DNA from 4 places in the Thermobispora bispora DSM 43833 genome. Region 3 is predicted to be linked to each of the others. Evidence: riboswitches for the same ligand, from Rfam matches in the RefSeq annotation. Region 3 holds a riboswitch; each other region holds the start of a gene.
The links. Region 3 has a riboswitch for cobalamin ahead of TBIS_RS19620 (ABC transporter substrate-binding protein). Riboswitches for the same ligand answer to the same signal wherever they lie in the genome.

Region 1 (7,011 bases), 1.5 Mb from region 3:
GCGGCCGAGGAGCGATTGCTGGGCCACGGGCAACCGGCGCGCCATCCGGCCGATCACCGCCCAGGTGCGCCCGCCGTGGCCGGCGGAGGCGGCGCCCACCAGGCGGGCCGCGAGCTCGCGCGCGTCACGCGGCGGATCCCCGGCCGCCTCCCCGGCCTCCCGGCCGCCGGGCGGGTGGATCGGCCGCCCACCGGCCCCGCCGTCCGCCGCAGCACGCGCCCGCCCGGGCCGCCGGGCTCGCCCCGGCGGTCCTCGCCGAGGCCGGCGTGCTCGGCCTCGTCGCCGGCGGTGCGCTGACCGAGCTGGACCGCGCGCTCGCCCCGCTCGCCACCGGGCACGAGAGCCCGCCCGCGCGGCCCGCCGCGGAGCACGCCCCCGAGCTGGTGCGGGCCTCGGCCCTCGACGAGCTCCCGGTCGAGGAGCGGCGCCCGCCACCCGACCGCCTGGACGAGCTCGGGCAGCGAGGCGAAGCGCCGGCCCGCGGGGACCCCGGCGAGCACGGCGAAGATCGCCCGGCGGACCCTGGCGACGGTCTCCCCGGCGGCGTGGCCGTGCCCGCTCAGCGGTGAGCGCTCCATGCGCCACCAGGCGGCCAGGAGGAGGCGCAGCCGTACCGGGTCGCCGGCCGCGCGCCAGGCCCGCCGGGCACCGGCGCCTCCGGCGGGAGACAGGAGGCCGGCCTCGGCGGCCACCTCGGCGATCAGCTGGGCCTCGCCGGCGGGGCAGCCGATCGCGGCGGCGAGCCGCCGTGCCGCGTCCGCCCGGGCAGCACTGCGGTGCAGCGTCCGCACCGGGTTCGCGTCCAGGTGGCCGAGGAGCGCGCTCACCCGCTCGACGAGGAGCGCGGCGGCGCGGCGCATCCCGTGCGCGACCGCGTCCGGATCGGCCTGGTGAGCGCGGCGTCCGGCGGATCCGGGGTGAACGGGGCGCGGTGCCCGGGGCCGCGGAGGGCGAGCGCGACCTCGCGGGGCATCTCCGCCACGTCCCCGCGGGCCAGGACCAGGAGGCACCGGTCCCGGCCAGGTGGGGCGGGGGAGCGGAGCGGGGCGTGCCCCGGACAACGCGAGGGCCGAGCGCCCACCGCTCCGGGGTGCCGGGCCGCCGGTGGCGCCCGCGGTCCAGGGTGCGCACCGGGCCGTCCCAGGCGAAGGCGTCGAGCAGCTCCAGGGTTCCGCCGGGCGCGCCGGTGAGCAGGAGGCCGAGCCGGTCGGGGTCCCCGAGCACCGCGCGGATCCGGGCGGTGAGCCGGTCCCGGCCGCCCCGGACCGGCAGGCCGAGCAGCCGGCCGGCGCGGCGCAGGTCCTCGGCGGCGAGCCCGCGGGTGCAGGCGCCGAACGGCCGGCCCAGGCCGAGCGGCGCCGGGCACCACCGCGCCACGGCCGGGGCGAGGACGATCCGGCCGTCCGGGCCGGGCCAGGCGATCGCACGGTCGTAGAGGTGGTGCAGCCAGCGCCGCACCTCGCGGGTGCGCACCCCGGTGAAGGCGGCGAGCCTCGCCTCGCCGGCCGGGCCGTCCAGCGCGAGGCGGGCCTGGATCAGCTCGAGGGCGGGGAGCGGGAGGTCCCGGATGACCTCCAGGACGGCGAGGTCGTCGGTGAGCCGGGCGGCGAGGGCGCCGAGGTCGCTGGGCCACGGCGGCGCCATGGCGTCCGGCCGGTTGGCCAGGATGCGGGCGAGCCGGTCCTCGCCGAGGGTCGTCAGCCAGCCGAGGAGGTCATGGGGCATCGTCGATCCCTCCGGAGCCGCCGGGAGGCACCGTCACGCCCGCCGTACCCGGGGCGGTGCCGAGGCGGGCGGCGATGCCGGGCCGCGGGGCGCCGAGGGGAGCCGGGCGCCGGGTTGACGGCGCGACCACCGTGGGCGGGCCGCGCACCGCGCCGTGCGGGCGTCACCGTCCGATCTCAGCACATGGCCGCATGGTGGCGCGGGCATTTCCGCGGATCGGGCGTCGCGCGCGTGCCGGGGCGCGTCGTCCGGCGGGCGGTCGGCGGTCAGCCGCCGAGCACCGCCCAGACCGCCTTGCCGCGCGGGGCCACCGGGCACCACCCCCAGCGGACGCTCAGCGACTCCACGATGTGCAGGCCGAGCCCGCCGGGCTCGAACGGGGAGGGATCCCGGAGCACGGGCGTCCCGGGCCCGGGGTCGAAGACGACGCAGGTGACCAGCCGCCCCCGGCGGACCAGGGCGAGCCGGATCACCTCCCGCCGGGGTCCGCCGCAGAGCGCGAGGCCGTGCCGCAGCGCGTTCGTGACCAGCTCGGAGACGACCAGCCCCATGCCGTCGGCCAGCCCGGTCATGTCCCAGCCGGCGAGGGCGCCGAGCGCGAAGTTCCGCGCGGACCAGACGGATTCGGCGATCGGGGAGAGGACCAGGGTGGCGCTGACCGGCGGTGACCCGGGCTCGATCAGGTCTCGGGCCGGCTCCGGCCACCAGACGATCGGTGGCCACCAGTCGAGCAGCGGCGATCGCGCATGGCCACGGGTCACGTTCGCGGGCTGCACGAGATCATCATGGTCGATGCGAACGTGCGACTGCAAGAGCGGATGCACGTGCAAGAGACCGCGGGAAGCGCTACCTTACTTCCCAACATCCTGGATCGAAGGGGGCGATCTTTGACAGACTTGAAGCCAGTCCAATAAACGGAGGAAAAGGACGTGTCGATAGATCCGCCCGGTTCCGTTTCCACCGTTCGGCGCATCATGCTCGGGGCCAGCCTGCGGAGGCTGCGCGAAGCACGCGGACTCTCCCGTGAGCAGGCCGGGTTCCACATACGGGCCTCGGAGTCCAAGATCAGCCGGATGGAGCTCGGCCGGGTCGGGTTCAAGACGCGTGACGTCGAAGACCTGCTCACCCTCTACGGCGTGCACGACGGCGCCGAACGGCGCAGTCTGCTGGAGATGGTCCGGGAGGCGAACGCGCCTGGCTGGTGGCACAAATACAACGATGTGCTGCCGGACTGGTTTGTCACATATGTCGGCTTAGAAGAGGCCGCGAGCCTGATCCGCACCTACGAGGTGCAGTTCATTCCCGGGCTGCTCCAGACCGCCGAATACGCCCGGACGGTGTACAAACTCGGCAATCCGGAGGCTTCGGACGACGAGATCGAGCGGCGCGTGCATATGCGATTGCAGCGGCAAGAGCGGTTCACGCGCCCCGACGGTCCGAGGCTCTGGGCCGTCATCGACGAGGCCGCGCTCATGAGGCGGATCGGAGGGCGGGAGGTCATGCGCGAGCAGATCCAGCACCTGCTCGACGTGTCGGCGCTCCCCAACATCACCCTGCAGGTGATGCCCTTCGAGTACGGGATGCACACGGCCGAGGGCGGCGCGTTCACCATCCTCCGCTTCCCGGAGCGCGAGCTCTCCGACGTCGTCTACGTCGAACAGCTCTGGGGTGCCCTGTACCTGGACAAGCCCGAGGAGGTCGACCCGTACCTGCGGGCGATGGAGCAACTGTGCGTGGCGAGCGCCACGCCGCGGGGCACCGTGGAGCGGCTCCAACAGCACCTCAAAGACCTGGACAAGTGAGATCGGATATGAAGCCGTACAACGGTATGCCCGCCAAGGACCTCAAGGGGGTCACCTGGCGGAAGAGCGCCTACAGCAACTCCCAGGGCAACTGCGTGGAGCTCGCCGAGCTGCCGGACGGCAGCGTGGCGGTCCGGAACTCGCGCGACCCCGACGGGCCGGCCCTGATCTACACGAAGGAGGAGATCCGCGCCCTCGTGCTCGGGGTCAAGGACGGCCAGTTCGACAGCCTGCTGGTCTAGCCTTCCCGTGCACGCACGCCGCGTGCACCCGGCGCGCACTCTTCGCAGCCGGCGGATCCGGGTGGTGTGCCACCGATCCGGCACGGGTGACCCGCCCACGCGCCTCGGGGCCCGTGATACCGGATCACGCGATGCGCGTGCCCGGTCGCCGGAGGTGTCCTCTCCACGGTTCTCGTCGCTCCCGGTGGCCGAGTGACCGGCCGGCCACGGCGTTCCGCACCTCCCGATCCGTAGCCGATCCGGACGACGAACCCGCCCTGATCGCGCACGGGATCCCGGGTGACCGGCCCGGCCGGGCACCGGCCGCACCGGTGGGCGCGATCCCCGTTCCACGGCATCGGATCCCACCTGCCCGCACCACGGTTCCGCGTACCCGAGGACCCGGGGCGCACCGGCCAGGCCGGGCAGGGATCCCCATAACGCGGCCCCGCCCCGGCTGACGCACCGGCCCGTAAGGCGGGACGCCCGGTAAGACGCGGCGTACGTCCGGTTGGTACTGTTGCCTCCGGAACGCGTCGTGCAGCGAAGTCCGGTGGGAATCCGGCGCTGTCCCGCAACTGTGATGCCCCCTCCGGGGACGAGCCAGGTCGCCTGCACGCCGCGTCGACGTGGCAAGACCCTCGCGGAAAAGGGTGACCCGTCGATTTTCGCGGGTCCTCGTTTCCCCCGGACCCAGGAGGACCAGTTCGTGAGGCCGGTACGCGTGGCCATCGCGGGCGTGCTGCTGGCGATCCTCGGCCTGGCCGGATGCGGTCGGCCGGCGGGCAACGCCCCCGAAACCCCCACTCCGAGCGGCTCAGCCGCAGGTTCCTTCCCCGTCACCGTTCAGGCCGGCAACGGGCAGGTGACCATCGCCGGGCGGCCTGAGCGCATCGTCTCGCTCTCCCCGACCGCCACGGAGATCCTCTTCGCCATCGGGGCGGGAGACCAGGTCGTCGCCGTGGACGAGCAGTCCGACTACCCGCCCGAGGCGCCCCGGACGTCCCTGTCCGGCTTCAAGCCCAACGTCGAGGCGATCATCTCCTACAAGCCAGACCTGGTCGTGACGTCCACCGACGCCAACGGCGTGGTCGACGGCCTCACCAAGGTCGGCGTCCCCGTGCTCGTGGAGCCCGCGGCCAACCGGCTCGACGACACCTACGACCAGATCATGGACCTCGGCGCGGCGACCGGGAACGGCGCCAAGGCCGCCGAGGTCGCGGCGGACATCAAGCGGCGGATCGACGAGCTGGTCGCCAAGGCCCCCAAGGGCACAGGCCTGACCTACTACCACGAGCTCGACAACACGCCCTACTCCATCACGTCGAACACGTTCCTCGGGCAGATCTACGCGATGTTCGGGCTCGAGAACATCGCCGACAAGGCGCCCGACGCGGCCGGCGGATACCCGCGGCTGTCCACCGAGTTCATCGCCGAGGCCGACCCCGATCTGATCTTCCTCGCCGATGTGAAGTGCTGCGGCGAGAGCGCCGAGACCCTCGCCAAGCGGCCCGGCTGGGCGAAGCTCTCCGCGATCAAGAACAAGCGGGTCTTCCAGCTCGATGACGACATCGCCTCGCGCTGGGGTCCCCGGGTGGTGGAGTTCGCCCGGGCCGTGAGCGAGGCCGTGCAGAAGGCCGCGGGCTGAGGCCGCCCATGACGACGCGGTCGCGGAGCCGGCCGCTCCTGCTCGTCTCGGCCGCCCTGGTCGCCAGCCTCGCCCTGGGCGTGACGGCCGGGGCGGCCGGCATCCCGCCCCGGGGCATCGCGCTCGCCCTGCTCGACCTGCTGCCGTTCGTCACGGTCGACTCGGGCCTGACCCCGGTCGAGCAGGGGCTGCTCTTCGAGCTCAGGGTGCCCCGGGTGCTGCTCGTCGCCATGGTCGGCGGGCTGCTCGCCATCGCCGGCGCCGGCTACCAGGGGGTGTTCCGCAACCCCCTCGCCGACCCGTACCTGCTCGGCGCGGCCGCCGGGGCGGGGCTCACCGTGACCCTCGCCGTGGTGTTCACCCGCGGCGGCGGGCTCACCGTCCCGGCGGCGGCCTTCGCCGGCGCGGTCGGCGGGGTGCTCCTCAGCTACACGCTCGGCCGTACGGCGGGGCGGGGCGGCGGCACGGCCACCCTCATCCTCGCCGGCGTGGCCGTCTCCTCGTTCCTCACCGCGCTCCAGGCGTTCGTGCAGCAGCTCAAGGTGGACGAGCTCCAGCGGATCTACGCCTGGATCCTCGGGGGCGTCGGCGGCGGCTGGGACCAGCTCCGGATGATCGCGCCGTACGCCGTGCTCTCCAGCGCGGTGCTCCTGCTGCACGGGCGGCTCCTGGACGTGCTCTCCGTCGGCGACGAGGAGGCCACCAGCCTCGGCCTGCACGCCGGGCGCACCCGCGTGGCCGTGCTGCTCGCCGCGTCGCTCGCGACCGCGTCGGCCGTCGCGGTGAGCGGGCTCATCGGGTTCGTCGGGACCGTGGTCCCGCACGCGGTGCGCCGCCTCGCCGGCTGGTCGTACCGGACCGTGCTCCCGCTCTCGCTGCTCGGCGGCGCGGCCTTCCTCGTCCTCGCCGACCTGGTGGCGCGGCTCGCGCTCGCCCCGGCCGAGCTGCCGATCGGCGTGGTCACCGCGTTCGTCGGCGCGCCGTTCTTCATCGCCGTCCTCCGGGCGACCAAGCGGGAGGGCGTATGAGCACGGCCGCACCACCGGTCCTCACCGGGCCGGCCGGGGTGGAGGTGCGCGGCCTGAGCGTGCGTCTCGGCGGCCGGCCGGTGCTCACCGACGTCGGGCTCTCCGCCCCGTCCGGCGGCTGGCTCGCGATCATCGGCCCGAACGGCGCCGGCAAGTCCACCCTGCTCAAGGCGATCGCCGGGCTGATCGGCCGGACCGGCGAGGTCCGGGTGGCCGGGACCCCCGTCGACCGGCTGCGCCACCGGCAGCGGGCCCGCCTGATCGCCTACGCGCCGCAGAGCCCCGCCCTGCCGCCCGACATGACCGTGTACGAGTACGCCCTGCTCGGCCGGACGCCGTACATCCCCTACCTCGGCCGGGAGAGCGCGCCGGACAAAGAGGTGACCGAGTCGGTGCTCGAGCGCCTCGGCCTGACCGGCTTCGCCTCCCGCCCGCTCGGCGAGCTCTCCGGCGGGGAGCGGCAGCGGGTCGTGCTCGCCCGCGCCCTCGCCCAGCAGGCCCCCGTGCTGCTCCTCGACGAGCCGACCACCGCGCTCGACCTCGGCCACCAGCAGCAGGTGCTCGAGCTCATCGACCGGTTGCGCGTC
Region 2 (7,011 bases), 1.2 Mb from region 3:
GCGGCCGGGCCGTCGGTCACCGATCAATCGGCCAATGGAAACGAAACGGATTCAGTTACCGGAGTGACGGGGATAAAGATCTGATTTGCCCACCAATGTGAAGCGTTCTCGCTACCATCTCCACCACTGCCGTGTCAGGTACCACCGGGCGGGCCGGCATGGAGCCGCACGGCTCGTATAGGCCTGCGAAGACCTGACCCAGGGTCGGTGACGCAGGACATGCCGCATGCGCGGCGTACGTCGAATCCCCGGTGCCCTCGCGCCGGGGACCGTATCCCAGGTGACCACCACGACACGAAAGACCCACCCGTGATCAAGAAGCTGCGGCCCAAGGACTACAACGACGCCTTCTACGTGGGGCACTGCTTCCGCAGCGGCACCGCGGTCGTCATGGACGTCTCGCACCTCCCCGACGACGTGGCCAGGCCGCTCGTGGACTTCTGTGCGGGCCTGGTCTACGGGCGAGGCGGCGACATGGAACGGCTCGACCGGAAGGTGTTCCTGCTCCAGCCTCCGGCGCGGCCCCGGATCGCGGCCGCCCACATTCCCGATCTCGCCCACATCGCGGACTGATCGGAAAATGCCGCCCACCGCCTCCTGTGCCGGTATCGCCCACCGGCACGCCGCCCCGCCCGCGGCGCACCGATTACCGCCCACTGCGACGAGAAAGTTTCAACCGCCCGTGGCGGGCCGCTGAGCGGTGACCAGGTACCCCGCCTCACCGACCGACGCCGCGCCGTACCGCGCGGCTCACTCGCGTTCGCAGGCGATGGCGTTGACGGCCGCGGCGGCGAGCGCGCTGCCACCGCGGCGGCCGTGCACCACCAGGTAGTCGAGGCCACTATGGACGAGGGCAAGCTTCGACTCGGCCGCGCCGACGAAGCCCACCGGGATGCCGAGCACCGCCGCTGGCCGGCCCGCTCCTTCGGCCACCAGCTCGAGCAGCCGGAACAGCGCGGTCGGCGCGTTGCCGATCGCGACCACCGAGCCCGCCAGCCGGTCCCGCCACAGCTCCAGCGCGGCCGCGCTCCGGGTGGTGCCGAGGCGCTCGGCGAGCTCGGGCACCCGCGGGTCGTTGAGCGTGCAGACCACCTCGTTGCCCGCGGGCAGCCGCCGCCGGGTGATGCCGGAGGCGACCATCTCGGCGTCGCACAGCACCGGCGCGCCCGCCCGCAGCGCGGCCCGCGCCCGGGTCACCACCTGCGGCGACCAGGCCAGGTCCCGGACGAGGTCGGTCATCCCGCACGCGTGGATCATCCGCACCGCGACCTGGGCCACCTCGGGTGGCAGGCCGTCCAGGTCCACCTCGGCCCGGATGGTGGCGAACGACCGCCGGTAGATCTCGGCGCCGTCCCTGATGTAGTCGAACGGCGGCCCGGCGTACCCGGTCACGGCCCCTCCTCCCGGTAACCGGTGGCGGTCGCCACCATCTGCCGCACCCGGCCGCGCGGCAGCCCGCAGCGGCGCTCACACCCGGACCAGTGCACCGGCACCTCGGCGGGCGCCGTCCGGGCGCGCACCCACGCGGCCGCGTCCGCGCGCACGTCGGCGAGCGCCCGGGCGCAGCCGGGCAGCCCGGTGCACGCGGTCACCCCCACCCACGGCGACCGCGGGTCGGTGACGAGCCCGGCCGCCACGAGGCCGTGCCGTACCGCCTCCGGGTCGGCCACGTCGCGGACCACGACCGTGCGCCACGGCGTGAACCGCACCTCGGCGGCGAGGCCGGCGATCGCGTGCGCCTGCTCCGGGGTGAGCCGCCCCAGCGGCACGAGGGCCTGTACGGCGAGCCCGCCCGACGGCTGCGCCACCACGCCCGGCTCGCGCGGCTGCGGCGGTGCCTGCCGTACCTCCCCGGCCGTGCCGCCGAGCGCGGCGGCGATCCGCGCCGGGCCGTCGGCGAGCTCGGCGATCCGCCACTCCGTGGTCCGCAGCCGCAGGAACGCCTCGGCCGCGTCGAGCATCGTCGGCACGGCCCGCTCCGGCGGCACCGCCAGCCCGGCGTCCCGCCCGGCGAGCAGCAACCGGCCCGCGGCGTAGGTGACGTCCGCATCCAGCCCCAGATCCCCGATCGAGAACAGGAACCGCCCGGGCAGCCGGGCCAGCCCCGGGCGCGCGCACAGCTCGCGGTCGAGCGCGTCCACCAGGTCCGCCTCCCCGAACGGGGAGGCCACGATGTTGCGCACCCGCTCGTGCGTGGCCGACGGCAGCAGGCCCGCGGCGGCGATGCGCGCGGCGAACGCCTCGGCCGCCGATCCCCCGCCCGGGACCGTCCCGGACAGGCCGCGGACCTGCACGTTCCCGCGCGAGGTGAGCTCGATGACGCCGTTGCCGAGGGTCGCCGCGCAGTCGGCGAGCACCCGCAGCTGGTCGGCCCGGATCAGGCCGCCGGGCAGCCGGACCCGGGCGAGCGGCCCGTCGGCGGCCTCGTGCACCTGCAGCGCCCCCGGACAGGCGTCGGGGCGGGTTCGTCCGGGAGCGTCGGGCTTGGGCACGAGATGGATGGTAACGCCGGATCTTGCCGTCGTAGGCTAAGGGCAGGCGGCGGTACGGAGGAAGCCGGTGCGAATCCGGCGCGGTCCCGCCACTGTCACCGGGGAGCGAACCCCAGCGATGGCCACTGCCCGTCCGGGTGGGAAGGCCGGGGCGAGCGTCGATCCGGGAGCCAGGAGACTCCGGCCGTCGTGACACCCCGCGACACGGGGCGAGGACCCCGAGGGAGGTATTGCGGCGTGCCCGTTGTTCTGCTGCTGTCCACGTCGGACACGGATCTGCTCAGCGCCCGGGCGAGCGGCAAGCCCTACCGGCTCGGCAACCCCGCACGGCTCTCCGTGGACGATCTGCCCGACCTGCTCGACGGCACCGACCTCGTCGTCGTACGCCTGCTCGGCGGTCGGCGGGCCTGGGAGGAGGGCCTCGATGCGCTGCTCGCCGGGCCGCGGCCGGTGGTGGTGCTCGGCGGCGAGCAGGTGCCCGACGCGGAGCTGATGGAGCTGTCCACGGTGAGCGGCGGGGTGTGCGCCGAGGCGCACGCGTACCTCGCCTACGGCGGGCCGGCCAACCTCGCCGAGCTGCACGCGTTCCTGTGCGACACGCTCCTGCTCACCGGGTACGGCTTCGCGCCCCCGCAGCCCACCCCCGCCTGGGGCGTGCTCGAGCGCGAGGCCCGCGACGTCGACGGCCCGGTGGTCGGGGTGCTCTACTACCGGGCCCACCACGTGGCCGGGAACACCGCGTTCGTCGAGGCGCTGTGTCGGGCGATCGAGGAGGCGGGCGGGCGGCCGCTGCCGGTGTACTGCTCGTCGCTGCGGGCCGCCGAGCCCGGCCTGATCGAGGCGCTGCGCGCGGCCGACGTGCTCGTGGTGACCGTGCTCGCCGCGGGCGGCACCCGGCCCGCGCTGGCGGGGGCGGGTGGCGACGACGAGGCCTGGGACGTCGGCGCGCTCGCCGAGCTTAACGTGCCGATCCTGCAGGCGCTGTGCCTCACCACGAGCCGCCGCGCCTGGGAGGAGAGCGACGACGGCCTCTCCCCGCTCGACGCGGCCGCGCAGGTGGCGATCCCCGAGTTCGACGGGCGGATCATCACGGTGCCGTTCTCGTTCAAGGAGTTCGACGCCGACGGCCTGCCGCGCTACGTGCCCGACCCGGAGCGCGCCGCCCGGGTGGCGGGCATCGCGGTACGGCACGGCCTGCTCCGTCGTACCCCGCCCGCGGAGCGGCGGGTCGTGGTGATGCTGTCGGCCTACCCGACCAAGCACGCCCGGCTCGGCAACGCGGTCGGCCTCGACACCCCGGCGAGCGCGGTACGGCTGCTCGCCGCCCTCGCCGCGGCGGGCTACGACCTCGGCGACGGCCTCCCCGGGGTGGCCGAGCAGGACGGGGACGCGCTCATGCACGCGCTGATCGCCGCGGGCGGCCAGGACCCGGACTGGCTCACCGAGGAGCACCTCGCGGGCAACCCGGTGCGGATCTCCGGCGCGGCCTACGCCCGCTGGTTCGCCACCCTCCCCGCCGACCTGCGCGAGGCGGTCGAGCGGCACTGGGGGCCGCCGCCGGGCGAGCTGTTCGTGCACGAGGGCGACATCGTGCTCGCCGCGCTGCGCGCCGGGAACGTCGTGGTGATGGTGCAGCCGCCGCGCGGCTTCGGCGAGAACCCGATCGCGATCTACCACGACCCCGAGCTGCCGCCGAGCCACCACTACCTCGCCGCGTACCGGTGGATCGCCGACGAGTTCGGCGCGCACGCGATCGTGCACCTGGGCAAGCACGGCAACCTCGAGTGGCTGCCGGGCAAGTCGGCCGCGCTCTCCGCCTCGTGCGCCCCCGACGCCGCACTCGGCGACCTGCCGCTGATCTACCCGTTCCTCGTCAACGACCCCGGCGAGGGCACCCAGGCGAAGCGGCGGGCGCACGCGGTGCTCGTCGACCACCTCGTGCCGCCGATGGCCCGCGCCGAGACCTACGGCGACATCGCCCGGCTGGAGCAGCTGCTCGACGAGCACGCCACGGTCGCCGCGCTGGACCCGGCGAAGCTGCCCGCGGTCCGCGCGCAGATCTGGACGCTGATCCGGGCGGCCCGGCTCGACCACGACCTCGGGGTGGCGGACCGGCCGCACGACGCCGAGTTCGACGAGTTCCTGCTGCAGGTCGACGGCTGGCTGTGCGAGGTGAAGGACGCGCAGATCCGGGACGGCCTGCACGTGCTCGGCCGGGCCCCGGAGGGCGCCGACCGGGTGAACCTCGTGCTCGCGATCCTGCGCGCCCGCCAGATGTGGGCGGGCCGCCGCGCGCTGCCCGGCCTGCGCGAGGCGCTCGGCCTCGCCGAGGACGGTACGGCGGGCCGGGCCGAGGTGGACGCGGCCGAGGCGACCGCCCGCGCCCTGGTCGAGGCGATGGAGGAGCGCGGCTGGGACGCGGCCGCCGCGCCCCAGGTCGCCGCGGCGCTGCTGCCGGACGCCGACGCCGACCGCCGGGAGACCGTGGCCAGGATTCTCGCCTTCGCCGCGACCGAGGTGGTGCCCCGGCTGCGCCGTACCACCGACGAGATCGACAACGTGCTGCACGCGCTCGACGGCGGCTACGTTCCGGCCGGGCCGAGCGGGTCGCCGCTGCGCGGGCTGGTGAACGTGCTGCCGACCGGCCGCAACTTCTACGCCGTGGACCCGCGGGCGGTGCCGAGCCGGCTCGCCTGGGAGACCGGGCAGGCGATGGCGCGGTCGCTGCTCGAGCGGTACCGGGCCGAGCACGGCACCTGGCCGCGCTCGGTCGGGCTGTCGATGTGGGGCACGAGCGCAATGCGCACCGCCGGGGACGACGTGGCCGAGGTGCTCGCGCTGCTCGGGGTGCGGCCGGAGTGGGACGAGGCGTCCCGCCGGGTGATCGGGCTGGAGCCGATCCCGCTCGCCGAGCTGGGCCGGCCGCGGATCGACGTCACCATGCGGATCAGCGGGTTCTTCCGGGACGCGTTCCCGCACGTGGTGGCGATGCTCGACGACGCGGTCCGGCTCGTGGCCGAGCTCGACGAGCCGGACGAGGACAACTACGTGCGCGCGCACGTGCGGGCCGACGACCGGGGCGACCGGCGGCGGGCCACGCTGCGGATCTTCGGCCCGGCGCCGGGCGCGTACGGGGCCGGGCTGCTGCCGCTGATCGACAGCCGCAACTGGCGGGACGACGCCGACCTCGCCGAGGTGTACGCGGTGTGGGGCGGCCACGCCTACGGTCGCGACCTCGACGGGGTGCCCGCCCGGGCGGACATGGAGAACGCGTACCGCAGGATCGCGGTCGCGGTGAAGAACGTCGACGTGCGCGAGCACGACATCGCCGACTCCGACGACTACTTCCAGTACCACGGCGGCATGGTCGCCGCGGTGCGCGCGCTCACCGGCCGCTCCCCCGCGGCGTACCTCGGCGACACCACCCGGCCGGACGCGGTGCGCACCCGCACCCTCGCCGAGGAGACCGCGCGGATCTTCCGCGCCCGGGTGGTGAACCCGCGCTGGCTCGCGGCGATGCGCGCGCACGGCTACAAGGGCGCGTTCGAGCTCGCCGCCACCGTCGACTACCTGTTCGGCTACGACGCCACCACCGGGGTGGTCGCCGACTGGATGTACGACCGGATCGCCGCGGCCTACGTGCTCGACCCGGAGAACCGGGCGTTCCTGGCCAAGTCGAACCCGTGGGCGCTGCACGGCATCGCCGAGCGGCTGCTCGAGGCGGCCGAGCGCGGCATGTGGGCGAACCCGGACGCCGGGATCCTCGAGGGCGTGCGCCGGGTCTACCTCGAGACCGAGGGCGACCTCGAGGACGCCACCGGCCGCTGAGCCGCTGCTTCCCTTTTGTCCCTCGTTTCCCCCGCCCCAGGCAGCAAGGACCCCAGGTGAGCACCATGACCGGACGTCTGTACGGAGTCGGCCTCGGCCCCGGCGACCCCGAGCTGATCACGGTGAAGGCCGCGCGGCTGATCGGCGAGGCCGACGTGATCGCCTACCACGCGGCCCGGCACGGCCGCAGCATCGCCCGCTCGATCGCGGAGCCGTACCTGCGGGCGGGGCAGATCGAGGAGCCGCTGCTGTACCCGGTCACCACCGAGACCACCACTCACCCCGGCGGCTACCAGGGCGCGCTCGAGGACTTCTACGCCGAGTGCACCGCCCGGCTCGCCGCCCACCTCGACGCGGGCCGCACCGTGGTCGTGCTGTGCGAGGGCGACCCGCTCTTCTACGGCTCCTACATGCACCTGCACAAGCGGCTCGCGCACCGCTACCCGGCCACCGTGGTGCCCGGGGTCACCTCGGTGTCGGCCGCGGCCGCGGTGCTGGGGCGGCCGCTGGTGGAGCGCGACGAGATCCTCACCGTGCTGCCCGGCACGCTGCCCGCCGGCGAGCTCGCCGACCGGCTGCGGCGCAGCGACGCCGCGGCCGTGCTCAAGCTGGGCCGCACCTTCGAGAAGGTGCGGGACGCGTTCGCCGCGGCCGGGCGGCTCGACGACGCCTGGTACGTGGAGCGGGCCAC
Region 3 (7,011 bases):
GGCCGGCGGCGTGAGCCCGGAACATCCCAGGTTCCCGGCCCACAGGTGCCGGATCACGGCACCAGGGTCACGAGTGCCGGACCGGGGCACCGGGGTCATGGCCCCTCGTGGAGCGTCCGGGCCCACTGGGCCCGGCGGGTGGCCGGGTCGAGCAGGACGCAGTCGCCGCACTTGCCCGCGCCGGGGATGCGGTAGTAGAGGCAGCAGCTCGTCCGGGTGAAGAACGGCCGGCCCGGCGCGGGCTCGGTGAAGTGGCCCGTGCCGCGCAGGTGCCCGAGACCGAGGAGCCGGGCACCGAGGGTCAGGGCGTCGGCGGCGTGCTCAGGACGGGCGCGGGCCAGCGCCTGGACGGCACCGCCCAGCGCGGAGGCGGCGTTGCCCCACAACAGCCGCGGCGCGAGCTTGACCTGGCTGAGGACCAGGCCGGCCAGCCGCTCGAGCAGGACGGAGACCGACCGGTAGAGGGGTTCGGCGGCCTGGTCCGGGCCGGAGACCGGCCGGCCCGCGGGCGCGGGCAGCCGCAACGGCAGCGGACCACCCGGGACGTCCTGCACCTCCACGGCGTCGGCCGTCCAGTCCAGAAGCACGCGGTGGACGACGGCCGCGCCGAGCACGGGCGACCAAAGCCGGGCCGCGATGCCGAGGTGGAGCACGGAGGCGGCGACCCTGCGCTCGGCGGTGCCGAGCCGGTCGCAGGCGGCGGAGATGCGCGCGCCGAACGCGGCGGAATCCGCGAGCAGCCGGGAGAGCGGCCGCCACGGGCCGGGCGGGGCGCCGGCACCGTGCAGGTGGAAGTAGCCGCCGATCGCGGACACGTCGGCGATCACGTCATCGAGGTCGCGCTCGGTCATCTCCCTCTCCGGGCCGTCTCATGGATCTGCTCGCCCCGCCGATCCGGCTCCCGGCCTGGTGCGCGGTGCCCACCCGGCGCACCCTGCCGGGCATGCCCGCCCCGCCGGCATGGCTCACCCTCCCGGTCCGCCGCACCCTGCCGGGCGCGGTCCCGCGCCCACGCGGTGAGGGCCTCGATGTCCGGGAAGCGGTGCCGCTCACCGCGGTGCTCGGCAAGGTAGCCGCCCTCGGTGACGGTGATCTCCAGGTCCGCGGGACCGCTCGCCACGGCCCGCCAGGAGTAGCGGGCCAGGGCCCGCTCCAGCAGGTACCGGTGCGGGTCGCCCGCGGTGACACGCACGGTCCCGGTCGCCCGGGGCCGCGGGACGAACACCCCGGCGGCGGGGTCGAAGGCCAGGTCGTCGCCGTCGAAGACGGCGCTGAGCGAGCCGTCGATGGTGAGCCGCTCGGGGGTGCCGGTGCGCAGCCGCCCGTCCGAGCCGATCAGCCAGACGTGGTCGGCGATGCGCAGGGCGAGCTCCAGGTCGTGGGTGGAGGCGATGACGGTGAGGGAGCGTTCCCGGGCCAGGCGGCGCAGCAGCCCCATGACGGTGACCCGCGAGCCGACGTCGAGGAACGCGGTCGGCTCGTCGAGGACGATCGCGGTGGGCTCCTGGGCCAGGGCCCGGGCGACCATGACGCGCTGGCGCTCCCCGTCGGACAGCTCGGTCGCCTGCCGGTCGGCGAGGTGGAGCGCGCCGGCCGACTCCAGCGCCCAGGCGACCGCGGCCTCGTCGGCCTCGGTGAGACGGCCGGTGAAGCCGGTGTGCTGGTAGCGGCCCAGCCCGGCCACCTCCCAGGCGGTGAGCAGCGGCGGCAGGTCGCGCTCGGTGAGCACGACGGCGAGGCGGCGGGCGCGTTCCGCCGCGGTCAGCGCCCTGATGTCGGTCCCGTCCAGGAGGACCGTGCCCGCGAGCGGCGGCTGCAGTCCGGTGAGGGTCCGCAGCAGGGTGGACTTCCCCGCCCCGTTCGGGCCGATGAGCACGGTCAGGTCGCCTGGGGCGGCCGCGGCGTTGAGCCCGGTCAGCACCCGGTGCTCGGGCCGGCCGCGGCGGGCGGGGTAGCCCACGGCGAGGTCGTGGAGCGCGAATCCGGTGGTACGTCCGGTCATACGGCGACTCCGATCCGGGCGGCGCGGCTGCGGAGCAGCACGGTGATGACCACGGGGGTGCCGATCAGGGTGGTGATGGCGTTGAGCGGCAGGACGGCGCCAGCCCCGGGCGCCTGGGTCGCCACACAGCACAGCAGTGCCGTACCGGAGCCGAGCAGCATGACCGTGGGCATGAGCACGCGGTGGTCGGCGGTGCCGATCAGCAGCCGCGCGATGTGCGGTACGGCCATGCCGAGGAAGGCGATCGGGCCGCAGCAGGCGGTGACCGCCCCGGCGAGCACCGAGGCGACCAGGATGGTGACGGTGCGGGTGCGGCGCACGTTGACGCCCATGGTCCGGGCGTACCGCTCGCCCAGGAGCAGGGCGTTCAAGGGCTTCACCCCGGCCAGCGCGGCGGCGAGCGCCCCGGCGCAGACGGGCACGAAGACCGCCAGGTCGTCCCAGGTGGTACCGGCGAACGAGCCCAGTCCCCAGGCGAGGTACTGCTGGGCGAGCCGGGGGTCGGTGTAGGTCAGCATCAGGCTGATCAGCGAGACCGTGGCCGCGCCGATCAGCACCCCGATGACCAGGAGGGTGGAGAGCGAGCGGACCCGCCGCGAGAGCAACAGGACGAGCACGAGCACCGCCGCCGCGCCCGCGGTGGCGGCGAGCACGATCCCGATCCGCCCGAACCCCGCCACGCCCGCGGTGAACATCCCGCCCGCGCCGCCCACACCGGTGACGACCAGTGCGACGCCCAGGCTCGCGCCGGAGCTCACGCCGAGGATGTACGGCTCGGCGAGCGGATTGCGGAACAGCGTCTGCATCTGCAGGCCGGCCGCGCCGAGCGCGGCGCCGGCCACGAGCGCGGTGACCGCCCGGGGCAGCCGGACGGTCCACACGATCGTCTCGACGCCGGGGTCTCCGTCGCGGGCCAGGGCCGCGGCCACCGCGCCGAGCGGCAGCGGGGTCGAGCCGACCGTGACGGCGAGCCCGAGGCCCGCCACGGTGAGGACGGCCAGGGCGATGAGCACGCCCGCCCGGCGGCGGGCGGCCCCGGCCCGGGTGTCCAGCGGGCCGTTCACTTGGTGAGCCGCCGGTAGAACGTGAACTCGTGACCGGGGGCCAGCTCGGGGTGGAGGATCGCGATCAGGTCGGCGAGGATGAGATCGGGCCGGGCCACCCCGCGCTCGTAGTAGTCGTTGCCGCCGCCGGGGCCGAGCACCTTGTTGGCGGACCACACGTTCCCGTCCTGGACCGCGGTGAGCTTCGCGTACCGCGGGTCGGCCTGCTCCACATCGGCGAGGGTCCGCCACGTGTTCTCGATGACCAGCCACGTCGGGGCGTGCCCGGCCTTGGCGAGGACCGTCTCCAGGTCGAGGGAGATGCTGCCGGTCCCCTCGGTGCCGGCCCAGGCGTAGGTCCCGCCCGCGTCCTTCAGCAGGGTGGCGGCGTAGCTGCCGCCGGCGGGCATGTACCACTGGCCGGAGTACATCGTGCCGAGCAGGACGGTGGCGGGCTTGACCCCCTTGGCCTTCTCGGCCAGCGCGGTGTACTCGCGCTCGACCTTGCCGAAGATCTCGGCGGCCTTCGCCTCGGTCCCGGTGAGCGCGGCGAAGAACTTGATCCATTCGGCGCGGCCCAGCGGGGTGGACTCCAGCCACTCGGCGTTCTCCAGGATCTTGATCCCGGCGTCGCGCAGCGGGCCGTACGCCTGCTTCTCCATGCCGTCGCCGACCAGCACGTCGGGCCGGGCGCCGATCACCTTCTCGATGTCGATCTCCTCACCGGAGGCGTACTCGATGATCGAGCCGGACCGGACCCGCTGCCACACCTCCGGTGAGGTGACGTACCGGACGGTGGGAATGCCCTTCAGCAGGTCGAGCGCGCCGAGGTCGGCGAGGAACGGCAGGTGCGTGGTGGAGGCGGCGAAGAGCGACCGCACCGGTACCTCGACCATGACCGCGCCGGCGAGGTCTCCGGTCGGCCGGGGCGCGGGCGTCCCGCACCGCACCAGCACGTACTTCTCGGGCTTCGCCCCCGGAGAGGGTTGCTTGACGGTGATGACCTGGTAGTTCTTCGCGTAGGTGATCGTGAAGTTCGTCGCGTGCCTCAGCGTCTGCTTCACCGGGAAGTAGTCGGTGTTCGCGTCGTAGTGCGACACGCACCGGCCGGTGTCCGTGGACGCGGCGACCGGGTCGCCGGAACGCTCCGAGCCGCACGCGGCCAGGCCGACGAGCAGGGATACCGCAAAGGACAGGACGAACGTCTTACGAGGGGAACGCATCGTTCTTCTCCCGGGGGTGACGTGCCCGGCGCTCCGCGACACCGGACACGGGACGAAGGGACGGTGATCCCCCGGAGAGAAATGATCTTGGAAAGCGTGAACCGCACGCCGAAGGCCGCGTGCCGCGCGCAGGCGCGCACCGTGAAGCCCAAGGCCGCGACATGGCCGCCACCATCCTCTCTCGGGGAGATCCGCCCCGATTTCCGCGAGGAGGCGAACAGGTGAGTCTCCTGGCTGACGGCTCAAGCGCCTCCCCCGGCCTTCCCACCCGTGTCGGGCAGTGGCGTATTCGGGATCGGCTCGCCGATCACAGTGGCGGGACCGCACCGGATTCACACCGGTTTCCTCGGCCCTGCTCGCCTTTGCGCCTATGATGCCACGCCGTTCTTGCGCCGGGTGGGCGGCCGCGCGCGGCGGGACGGGGACGGCCGGCCGGTCCTGGGCGCTCGGCCGGCGGCCGGGCACGCCGTCCGGATGGGCAGACCGCCCGGAAGGCGGGCGCGCAACGCCTGCGGCTCTTGTGACGCGCCACCGGTTCTCGCCGGTGCGGAGACGGGTCGCCATGCGCCCGCGGCCGGTGGGACGGCCGTGCTCTTCCCGGCCGTCGCGCTCCCTCACCCGGGTCGCGGGATGGCGCCGGGCGGAACCTCGCGCACGCCCGGCCGGCGCGTCGAGCCCGCAGACAGGCGACCGGCACCCGTGATTTCCGGGCACGGTCAATAAATAAGGGGTACGGCCGACGAAACCGGCGAGCGGCGTGCAGCCGTGCGCACGGATTGACCCTCGTTATCGTCCCGATCGCGTAAACCGGGTTCGCCGGGCGCACCGCCTGACATAGTGTGTGGTCGCGGAATGTTCCGCGACCACAGATGTGCTTCCAGCATTCACCTGAGGTATGCCCATGACGCGGCGGCGACCGCGATCAGAAGGCAGAGGCGAATGGTCCGGGGGGTGCTGTCCACAACATCCCGGACCATTCGTGCCACCTCGGCGATCCACGAGCCGAACTCCGGGTCACGGACTTCCTGACGGCGTCCCCCGCGTCCGCGGGGCCTCACGGTGGTTATGGCGGCCCCCTTTTTCCATCGCTGCGCTCAGCTCAATAACGCTCCCGGTTCTCACCTGCCGGCCTGATTCCGCGCCATGGCGCGGCGCGGAACCCGGAACCGATATGCCGATCTGGCGGGGGATTATTTCGGCCCGGGGCTTCATGGTCACAGGTGCCCGTCACATACGCAATGTATTCCGGCACGGATTCTTCGATCCCTACGAAGAGTGACCGCCGAATCACAGCATGCTATGGCAATTGATTCTGATATGTTCCAATAAGGGCGTTTTATTGTCTGAAATGTCCGCTGGCTCTTTCCGAAGATTTTGCCGGGCACGCGACACGCCGTCATCGTCCCGCGCGGGGATCACCGCGCCGGTCCACCGGCCGGGCCGTACTCGAAGGCTCACGGCCGGGCCGTACCCGGAGCCGCCGCCGCGCCCACCAGGCCGGAAAGCCGCGCCGTACGCCAGCTCGAGGGCCGCCGTACGCCGGGCCGGGAGCCGGGCGGTACGCCGGGCCGGGACGGACGGGTCAGGACCGCCCGGCGGACGCGCGGGCGATGAGCACGCCGGCCACGATCAGCGCCGCGCCGAAGACGAGGAAGCCGATGTCATAGCCGAGCTGATGGGGGCCCGGGCGGACGTGGTGCACCCCGAGGATCTGGTGGTCGACCAGGCCTTCGACCACGTTGAACAACCCCCACCCGGTGATCATCCAGCCGAACAGCTCCCCGAGGCGGTGCGGCGCGGCCCGGGAGAGCATCGCGACGCCGGCGATCACCAGGACGAGGCACAGCGCGTGGAACGCGCCGTCCCCGATCATGTTGAGCCGCAGGTCGTCCGGGTACCAGCCGCTGAGCATGTGGTGCCAGCCCAGCAGCTGGTGCAGCACGATGCCGTCGATGAAGCCGCCGATGCCGAGGCCGAGCACCAGTCCGGCGGGGCGCACGGATGCCATGACGAGTCGTAATCATATCAATACATTCCGTGAGCGCCGCGCATTCACACGCCATCGGCGCCGCCGACCGCCGTGATCATGCACCGGGCTCCGCCCGTCCGCCGCCCGCGCCGGTCCTGTCCGCCGCCGGGCCCGGCCCGCCGCGGCTCTCCGGGCCGCGGGCCGGAGGGGTCAGCCGCAGAGGTCCCGGGCGAGGTGGTCGATCCGCCACATCACCGACTCCACCAGCTCGTCGGTGATCGGGGCCCCGGAGCGGACCTCGGGCAGGTCCCGCCGGTGGACGATCACCAGCCTGCGGTGCCGCTCGTCGATGTCGCGTTCGCCGAGCACCACGCAATCACCCCGGACGAACACGACGGCCGCGTCCGGATCGGCCGACTCCAGGAGCTGCCGGACGCAGTCCGGCTCCACCAACGCCACGCTCGGCACCGGTCCTCCTTTCCGGTACGGCACGGCCGGGAAGCCTCCGGCTACAGCAGGCGGCTCCCGACGCCGGTCACAAGCCGCTTGATGCGCTCCACCCCGCCCTCCGGGCTGAGCGGCGGTGTCTCCATGCCCGCACGGCCGCGCAGGCCGTCGAGCACCTCGCGGAGCGCCTCGGTGGCGCTGTACCGAGGGCGCCACCCCAGCTCGGTCCGGGCCCGGGTGGTGTCCATGATCGGCAGCCGCAGCAGCAGATCGACCATGCCCGGCGCTGCCGGGATCAGCCGGGCCTGCCAGCCGGCCGCCACCGCG
Region 4 (7,011 bases), 1.2 Mb from region 3:
ATTCATCCGTACAATTGAGAAACCGCACCCTGCGGTCCCGTATCCGCCGCTCGATCATGCCGAACGCCACCGCCCGTCACCCGTACGCCGGTTGACCGCCACGGCGAGGCCTCGGCGGAGCGACGAACGGGGTGAGCGGACTCAGGCCGCGGGAGGCGGCCGGCGACGCGTCAGCCGATGAGCCGCCGCGTGTATCCGGCGGCCACCAGCCGCCGGTACGCCGCGAGCACCTCCGTGGGCACCTCCTGCGGGATGGCGAAGCCGCGCCCGGGATACTCGATGATCCGCTGGGTGTCCCCCACGATCATGTTGATCACCCGGTCCGCGTCCCCGATCGCCCGGAGGTACTCCGCGAGCGACACGGGTTGCGAGGCGCAGACCACCTCGACCTCGGGCCACAGCCTCCGGCACGTCGCGTACGCCCTGCGCTCCTGGTAGGGCCGCGAGATGAGGGTGACCGACCTGACCTCGATCCCCAGCTCGGCGAGCAGCTCGCGGGTGAACGCGATGTTCTCGCCCGTGTTGGTGGCCCGGGTCTCCAGCAGGATCGCCTCGCCGGGCACGCCCAGCTTCACGGCCTCCTCGCGGAAGTGCACCGCCTCCCCGCGGGGGAACCGCTCGATCGTGGTGGGCGCGTTGGCGCCGGTGAAGACGATCCGCGGGAAGAGCCCGTTCCGGTAGAGGTCGGCGGCGCACCGCGCCACGCCGATGTCGTGGCCGCCCAGGCCGATGCCGATGTCGGTCCGGCGCGGCTCATGGCGCATGCGGTGGTAGTCCCACAGCGTGAGCAGGTCCGGCCAGAGCTCCGCGGGCACCGCCTCGGTCATCAGGGTCTCCTCGGTCACGACGGGGACGCGCCCGGCCCGGCGTGCGCGGCGGCGTCCCCGGCCGGACACCATGACCGGCCGTCATCGGGAAGGCTGCCCGGCCGGGCGCACCCCGTCACCGGCGCCCTGGCCGGATGCGGCCGGCGGGGCCCGGCCGTACGGCGCCTTGCCGGCACGGGGAGGCCGTGACGGCTCGGATCAGGGACGCCGTCGTGCCGGCGGGCCGCCGCCCGTGCCCCGCTTTCCCGCCCGCTTACCGCCGGGAGCGGCGGAGGGCGTGCACCTGGCCCGCGTAGAACCCGTAGCGGGCCAGCGGTTCCACGAGCTCCCGCTCCTCGTAGGCCAGGTGGGAGAGCAGCACGTCGGTGAGCAGGTCGACGGCGTCCTGGAGCGGGGTGAAGTCGCCCGGGTGGGTGATGAACTCGACGAGCGCCCGGTCCACGTCGTTGAGCACCCTGTGGATGACGTGGTGTTCCTCGGTGAGCCGGTCGATGACCGGTTCCAGTTCCTTCTCCTGGGCGCGCAAGTGCGGGAAGACCGCGTCGTCCTCCAGCGTGTGGTGCTGGGTGACCACCCGGCAGTAGGCGGCGCAGTAGGCGCCCAGACTCCAGTTGTGCTGACGCAGGCTCATCTCGTTGATCGCCGACCGGGCGTCCCCCGCGCTCAAAGCGCCCTGCCGTACCTGATCGATGAGCTCCCGCAGCCGGCGGAGCTCGGCGCGGAGATGGTCGTGGACGTCGATGAGGTGCCGGCCGAGCGCCCGGGACACGTCGTCGTAGACGACATCCGGGCCGGATTCGGGGCGGCTGGGGCGAGTGTCCTCCCCCAGCAGCTCCCGGCTGCGCGGGTGGAGGCGGGTGCCGTCGTCGGGGGTCGGGGTCACGCCCAGCCGGTCGTACTGGCTCTGCCCGGGAGCCGCATCCGGCGCCTGCGCGGGCTGGACGGGAGGCTCGGCCACCAGAGCGGAACCGGGTGATTCCGCGGTGCGGGGGCGTTCCCGCTCCTTGGCGACGAGCTCGCGGACCGCGGGGGCCACCTCGCCGCCGAAGCGTTGAATCGTCTCCGGATCGTCGCTGCCGAGGATGAACACACTGATGCCGTACGCGAGGGCGAGTTCGGTGAGTTCCTCCACCCACTGGTCCGCGGGCCCGGTGAGGAACCCCTGCGAGGACCGGGCGAACACCCCGTTGACGTTGAGCAGGCGGCGGATCGCGGCGGGGTCGCGGCCCTCCGCGGCGGCGGCCTCATCGATGATCTCGTTACCGCGGGCGAGGTCGTCGAGGCCGGACAGGTAAGGGACGCTGGGGAGCCAGCCGTCCGCGGCACGGCCGACGAGGCGGAGCATGCGCGGCTTGTAGGCGCCCAGCCAGATCTCGATGGGATGGGCGGGTGCGGGGCCGCGCTTCGCCCCCGCAACCCGGTAGTGCTCGCCGTCGACCTTTAAGACGCCGCGTTCGTCCGTGTTCCAGATGCCGCGGATGATCTCGATCGCCTCGGCGAGCGCCTGCACGCTCTGCCCCGGGGTGAGACGGCGGCCTCCCATGGCCACGATCGCCTCCCAGAACGCGCCCGCGCCGAGGCCCAGCTCAACCCGGCCGCCGCTGAGCAGGTCGAGGCTGGCCGCGCTGCGCGCCAGGACGGCGGGCTGGCGGAGCGGCAGGTTGAGCACGTTGCCCGCGAGGGTAATCCGCGACGTGCGGGCGGCCACGTAGGACAGCAGGGTCCACGTGTCGAGGAACCCGGGCTGGTAGGGGTGGTCTTGGAAGGTGACCAGGTCGAGCCCGGCCTCCTCGGTGAGCTGAGCGAGGCCGATGACCCGCTCCGGGTCATCGTTGGCCGGGGTGAGGAAAGTGCCGAAACGCAGTTCGTGGCCGTAGTCGGTCATGGGCGGTCTCCCCGATGACGATGCCGGGACATGGCGTGCCCGACAGCGTTTCTGTTGACAAGTCAACCTTATCCCGGCATACGCCGTTGGATGACCCGTCAACTACCCTGGGGGCATGGGCGACGGCATCCCCCTCACACCGCGGGAACGCCGCGCGTGGACCAGCTACCAGCGCATGAGCGCCGCGCTGCAGGCACACCTCCAGCAGAGCCTCCACCGTGACTGCGGGCTGTCCCTGGCCGACTACGAGGTGCTGTTCGCCCTTTACACCAGCCCGGAGGGACGGCTGCGCGCCCTCGACCTGCGCTGCGCCCTCGGCTGGGAGAAGAGCCGCCTCTCCCACCAGATCCGCCGCATGGCCGAGCGGGGACTGCTCTGCCGGGAACCCAACCCCGCGGACGCCCGCAGCGCCGTCGTCTGCATCCTCGACAAAGGCCGGAAGGCCATCGAAAAGGCCGCCCCCGAATACCTGGCCCGGCTCCGCGCCGACTTCCTCAACCTGCTCACCCCGGCCCAGCTGGACGCCCTCACCGAGATCAGCGAAACCGTCCTCACCCACCTGATTCACCAGGAACACGAACGGGAACAGGACGGCGAAGACGCCACGGGCGACCAGCCCTGACATCTGCATGGATGTATCCGGCTGCGCTGGTTTCCCCCGATGCGGCGGTCCTTCTCCGCCGAGCAAGCGGTGGGCTTGAAGACGTAGGGAAACAAGCGGTGGGCTTGAAGACGTAGGGAAAGTGGTAACAGCCCAGGTCAGACGGACACCGCCTGCCGGCGGACCGCTCTGGCGTTGCTCTTGCGCGCCGTCGCGCTCGTTGCCGGGCACGGCACGAACCTGGAAGCCTCCGCGAGGAGCACACCCACCGCTACTACAGCGGCGCCGGCCTCAAGGAGCCGATGGCCAGCATGGGGTCACTCCTCGCCCCGGGCCGCGCAGAGCTATATGCACGCGATCCACGAGCGGGACAAGGGTGATCGCCCAGGCCCTCCGGCAGGCCTTCAAGGCCGCCGCCGAGCCGAAGATCGCCAACCGATTTGGCACGCAAATGGCACGGAAGATCGAAAACAGGGGGTGAAAGCACGAAGGCCAGGCCGCCCGCATGGGCTCTGACCTGGCCTTTTGTCATTAGAGCGGACGACGGGAATCGAACCCGCGTCACCAGTTTGGAAGACGTGGGGACCTCAACCTGGCCACCAACGGCGACACGCACTTGGCCGTTGACAACTGGGGCCCTTCGCACGGCACCAGATCACGAAATCTAGAGACGGCGAGCGTGGCGACGGTGTCGCCACGCTTTCGTATTTCCTCTGCCCTGGATCGGGTCTTCTCTCTGCTGGACCCTGGCTGAAGCGAGTTTCGAGCTCCGCCCCCGGTGGCACCGCGGGTCGGCGCCTCCCGCGCTCCGGGTCGAGCTGAGCGTTTCCGTATGGGGATAGCGAATAGCGACACTGTTCACTATCCATTTTTTCGTTATTTTAGTCACCGCCTCGTCGCCGCTGGGCAGCCGGACCCGCCTAACCGGGCAGGTCCGCCGCAGCTCGGCCCACTCCGCGGACGGTGCCAGCAGGCCAGGGGTTGACGAACGGATAGTCTGGTGTCCTGCGTCTGATCTCGCTTACGCTGCCTCCAGGTCTGTGACGTACGCAACTCGGATTCCGGCGGCGGGCCGCGGATCGCGTGGCGGTTTCCGTAAACCGGGCCATGCCGGGCTCGGCCTGCCGCTTGTGTTCGCCATCCGTCCCGCCGCGTCCGCTTCGGCGGCGCGCGGCCGGGCGCGCCTCGCCAAGGGATGAACTCCGCTAGTAGGGGCGGCCGGTGCCCTCGCCGGCAAGGTAGGCGCCGTCGTCGGCGTCGGCCCGGCCGGACCCAGCGTCGGGGTCGTCCTCGTTCGAGGCCACTCGCTCCAGGTCGGCGCTCACGTGCCCGGGGCCCGCGTCCGGGGCTGCGGGCCAGGACCGCTCGCGCGGCTCCCGGCGGCCCTCGTCGTCCCTCGCACCGCTCACCGGTCCTCCCCTCACGGCCACGTCTCGGTGTCGTGCCCGAGGGCACCACTGCCCGCGTCGCCGCGCCCCCATGCCGGTCTGACCTGGCCCTGACCGGCCCATGACCGGGTCCGGCGGCGGGTGCCCGCCCGCGGGTACGGCCGGGCCGTACGTTGACGGGGATTGCGGGCCACGGTACGTTTCGAGGGAGTTCGCGGCGGTTCAAGGGAAATCCGGTGAGAGGCCGGTGCGGACGCGCCACTGTATCCGGGACGTCGATCCCGGGAGCCAGGTCGCTTGAACCGTCGTGGGACCTCACCGTATGGGCGCGTTATCCCAGAAGGAGGCACTTGTGAGCGATCTGTCCGCTCCGTCGTCCATTCCCTCGTCTGTTCCCTCGTCCTATCCCCTGGCACGGCTGCGGCCCTGGCTGCTCGCCGTCCCCGTTCTGCTGCTCCTCGCCTACCTGGTGCTGATGGACAACGGAGCGGTCTCCCGGGCGGGCCTGCTCCTGCACGAGCTGATGCACGACGGCCGGCACCTGCTCGGCGTGCCCTGCCACTGAGGGCACCCCATGACGATCCGCACCCTGGTGGCCAGGGGCCTGCTCGTGGGCCTGCTGGCCGGGATCCTCGCGGGCGCGTTCGCCTTCCTCGCCGGCGAGCCGCACGTGGAGCGCGCGATCGTGCTGGAGGAGGCGGGCGCCGCGGCCGGGGAGGGCGCGACGGCACACGGTCACGATCACGGTCACGACCACGGCGGAGCGGCGGGTCACTCGCACGGTGCCGGGGTCGTGGTGAGCCGGCCGGTGCAGCAGGCCGGCCTGTTCCTCGCCACCGGGCTCTACGGGCTCGCCGTGGGCGGGATCTTCGCGCTGGTGTACGCGGGGCTGCGGGGGCGCGTCGGGCCGCGCAACGACGGCCTGCTCGCGATCGTCGCGGCCGGGACCGCGTTCCTCGCGATCGTCCTCGTCCCGTTCGTGAAGTACCCGGCGAACCCACCCGCCGTGGGCGATCCGGACACGATCGACGAGCGCACCCTGCTGTACCTGGTGATGGTGCTGGTCGGGCTCGCCGCGACCGCGGTCGCGGTGGGCACGGCCCGCCGGGCCGGGCCCGATCCGTGGCGGCGCTGGACGGCCGCGGTGACCGCCTTCCTCGTGCCGGTGGTCGCCGCGTGGCTGCTGCTGCCGCCGGTCGACGAGGTGCCCGAGGGCTTCCCGGCCACGTTGCTGTGGGACTTCCGGCTCGCCTCGCTCGGCACGCAGCTGGTGTTCTGGTCGGCGCTCGGCGTGCTGTTCGGCCTGCTCACCGAGCGCGCCACCCGGCGGGCGGCGGTCGCCCCGGCCGGGTAGACCGCGTGCCGCGCCCCGGCGCGTGCCCCGTGCGGCCACCGCGCGGACGCCGTGTGCTCCCGGCCGCGCCGCCGCCCGCCCGGTCCCCGGTCTCCGCCGACGCGGCGCGCCGGGCCCCCGGCGCGGACGGCGACGGCCGCCGGCTCCCATGTCCCCCGAGCAAAGGCGTTCGATGATCAACTTTCCGTTCAGCGCCGTCGTCGGGCTCGACGACCTCAAGCTCGCGCTCCTGCTCAACGCGGTCTCGCCCCGGGTCGGCGGGGTGCTCGTGCGCGGCGAGAAGGGCACCGCCAAGTCGACGATCGTGCGCGCGCTCGCCGCGCAGCTGCCGCCGGTCGACGTGGTCGCCGGGTGCCGGTTCGCCTGCGACCCGGACGCGCCGGATCCGGGCTGCCCGGACGGGCCGCACGAGCCCGGCGCGCCGCGGGTGCGGCGGCCCGCCGCGCTCGTCGAGCTGCCGGTCGGCGCCTCCGAGGACCGGCTGGTCGGCTCGCTCGACGTGGAGCGGGCGCTCACCGAGGGCGTGAAGGCGTTCGAGCCCGGCCTGCTCGCCGCGGCGCACCGCGGCGTGCTCTACGTCGACGAGGTGAACCTGCTCCACGACCACCTGGTGGACCTGCTGCTCGACGCCGCCGCGCTCGGCACCTGCCACGTCGAGCGGGACTCGGTGTCGGTCCGGCACGCGGCCCGGTTCCTGCTCGTCGGCACGATGAACCCGGAGGAGGGCGAGCTGCGGCCGCAGCTGCTCGACCGGTTCGGGCTCACCGTCGAGGTGCGGGCCTCCCGGGACCCGGACGAGCGGGCCGAGGTGGTGCGGCGGCGGCTCGCGTTCGAGGCCGACCCGGAGGGGTTCGCGGCGCGGTGGGCCGGGCAGGAGGCGCACCTCGCCCGGCGGATCGCGGCGGCGCGGGACCGCGTCCCGCACGTGCGGCTGCCGGACGCCCGGCTGCGGCAGA

Region 1: linked by a shared signal. The riboswitch ahead of TBIS_RS06165 (ABC transporter substrate-binding protein) and the one ahead of TBIS_RS19620 (ABC transporter substrate-binding protein) in region 3 are both predicted to bind cobalamin.
Region 2: linked by a shared signal. The riboswitch ahead of cobN (cobaltochelatase subunit CobN) and the one ahead of TBIS_RS19620 (ABC transporter substrate-binding protein) in region 3 are both predicted to bind cobalamin.
Region 4: linked by a shared signal. The riboswitch ahead of TBIS_RS12320 (CbtB domain-containing protein) and the one ahead of TBIS_RS19620 (ABC transporter substrate-binding protein) in region 3 are both predicted to bind cobalamin.

Annotation. Positions count from the first base shown of each region.
Region 1 is NC_014165.1:1,392,264-1,399,274, forward strand. Features, by position in the region: gene TBIS_RS06135 (hypothetical protein) at 54-860, opposite strand; gene TBIS_RS19745 (ATP-binding protein) at 1,992-2,501, opposite strand; gene TBIS_RS06155 (helix-turn-helix domain-containing protein) at 2,700-3,527, shown strand; gene TBIS_RS06160 (DUF397 domain-containing protein) at 3,536-3,769, shown strand; adenosylcobalamin (AdoCbl) riboswitch at 4,267-4,414, shown strand; gene TBIS_RS06165 (ABC transporter substrate-binding protein) at 4,458-5,396, shown strand; gene TBIS_RS06170 (FecCD family ABC transporter permease) at 5,405-6,424, shown strand; gene TBIS_RS06175 (ABC transporter ATP-binding protein) at 6,421-7,011, shown strand, end outside.
Region 2 is NC_014165.1:2,916,059-2,923,069, forward strand. Features, by position in the region: gene TBIS_RS12345 (cell division protein SepF) at 310-573, shown strand; gene TBIS_RS12350 (precorrin-8X methylmutase) at 751-1,392, opposite strand; gene TBIS_RS12355 (nitrate/sulfite reductase) at 1,389-2,492, opposite strand; cobalamin riboswitch at 2,551-2,672, shown strand; gene cobN (cobaltochelatase subunit CobN) at 2,730-6,320, shown strand; gene TBIS_RS12365 (precorrin-2 C(20)-methyltransferase) at 6,386-7,011, shown strand, end outside.
Region 3 is NC_014165.1:4,080,084-4,087,094, forward strand. Features, by position in the region: gene TBIS_RS17425 ((2Fe-2S)-binding protein) at 96-851, opposite strand; gene TBIS_RS17430 (ABC transporter ATP-binding protein) at 848-2,002, opposite strand; gene TBIS_RS17435 (FecCD family ABC transporter permease) at 1,999-3,066, opposite strand; gene TBIS_RS19620 (ABC transporter substrate-binding protein) at 3,063-4,268, opposite strand; cobalamin riboswitch at 4,472-4,639, opposite strand; gene TBIS_RS17445 (DUF2243 domain-containing protein) at 5,851-6,276, opposite strand; gene TBIS_RS17450 (hypothetical protein) at 6,448-6,705, opposite strand; gene TBIS_RS17455 (NAD-dependent epimerase/dehydratase family protein) at 6,747-7,011, opposite strand, start outside.
Region 4 is NC_014165.1:2,905,478-2,912,488, forward strand. Features, by position in the region: gene TBIS_RS12300 (YdcF family protein) at 171-827, opposite strand; gene TBIS_RS20170 (LLM class flavin-dependent oxidoreductase) at 1,081-2,712, opposite strand; gene TBIS_RS12310 (MarR family winged helix-turn-helix transcriptional regulator) at 2,828-3,334, shown strand; gene TBIS_RS12315 (hypothetical protein) at 4,519-4,722, opposite strand; adenosylcobalamin (AdoCbl) riboswitch at 4,902-5,050, shown strand; gene TBIS_RS12320 (CbtB domain-containing protein) at 5,054-5,266, shown strand; gene TBIS_RS12325 (CbtA family protein) at 5,276-6,055, shown strand; gene TBIS_RS12330 (VWA domain-containing protein) at 6,228-7,011, shown strand, end outside.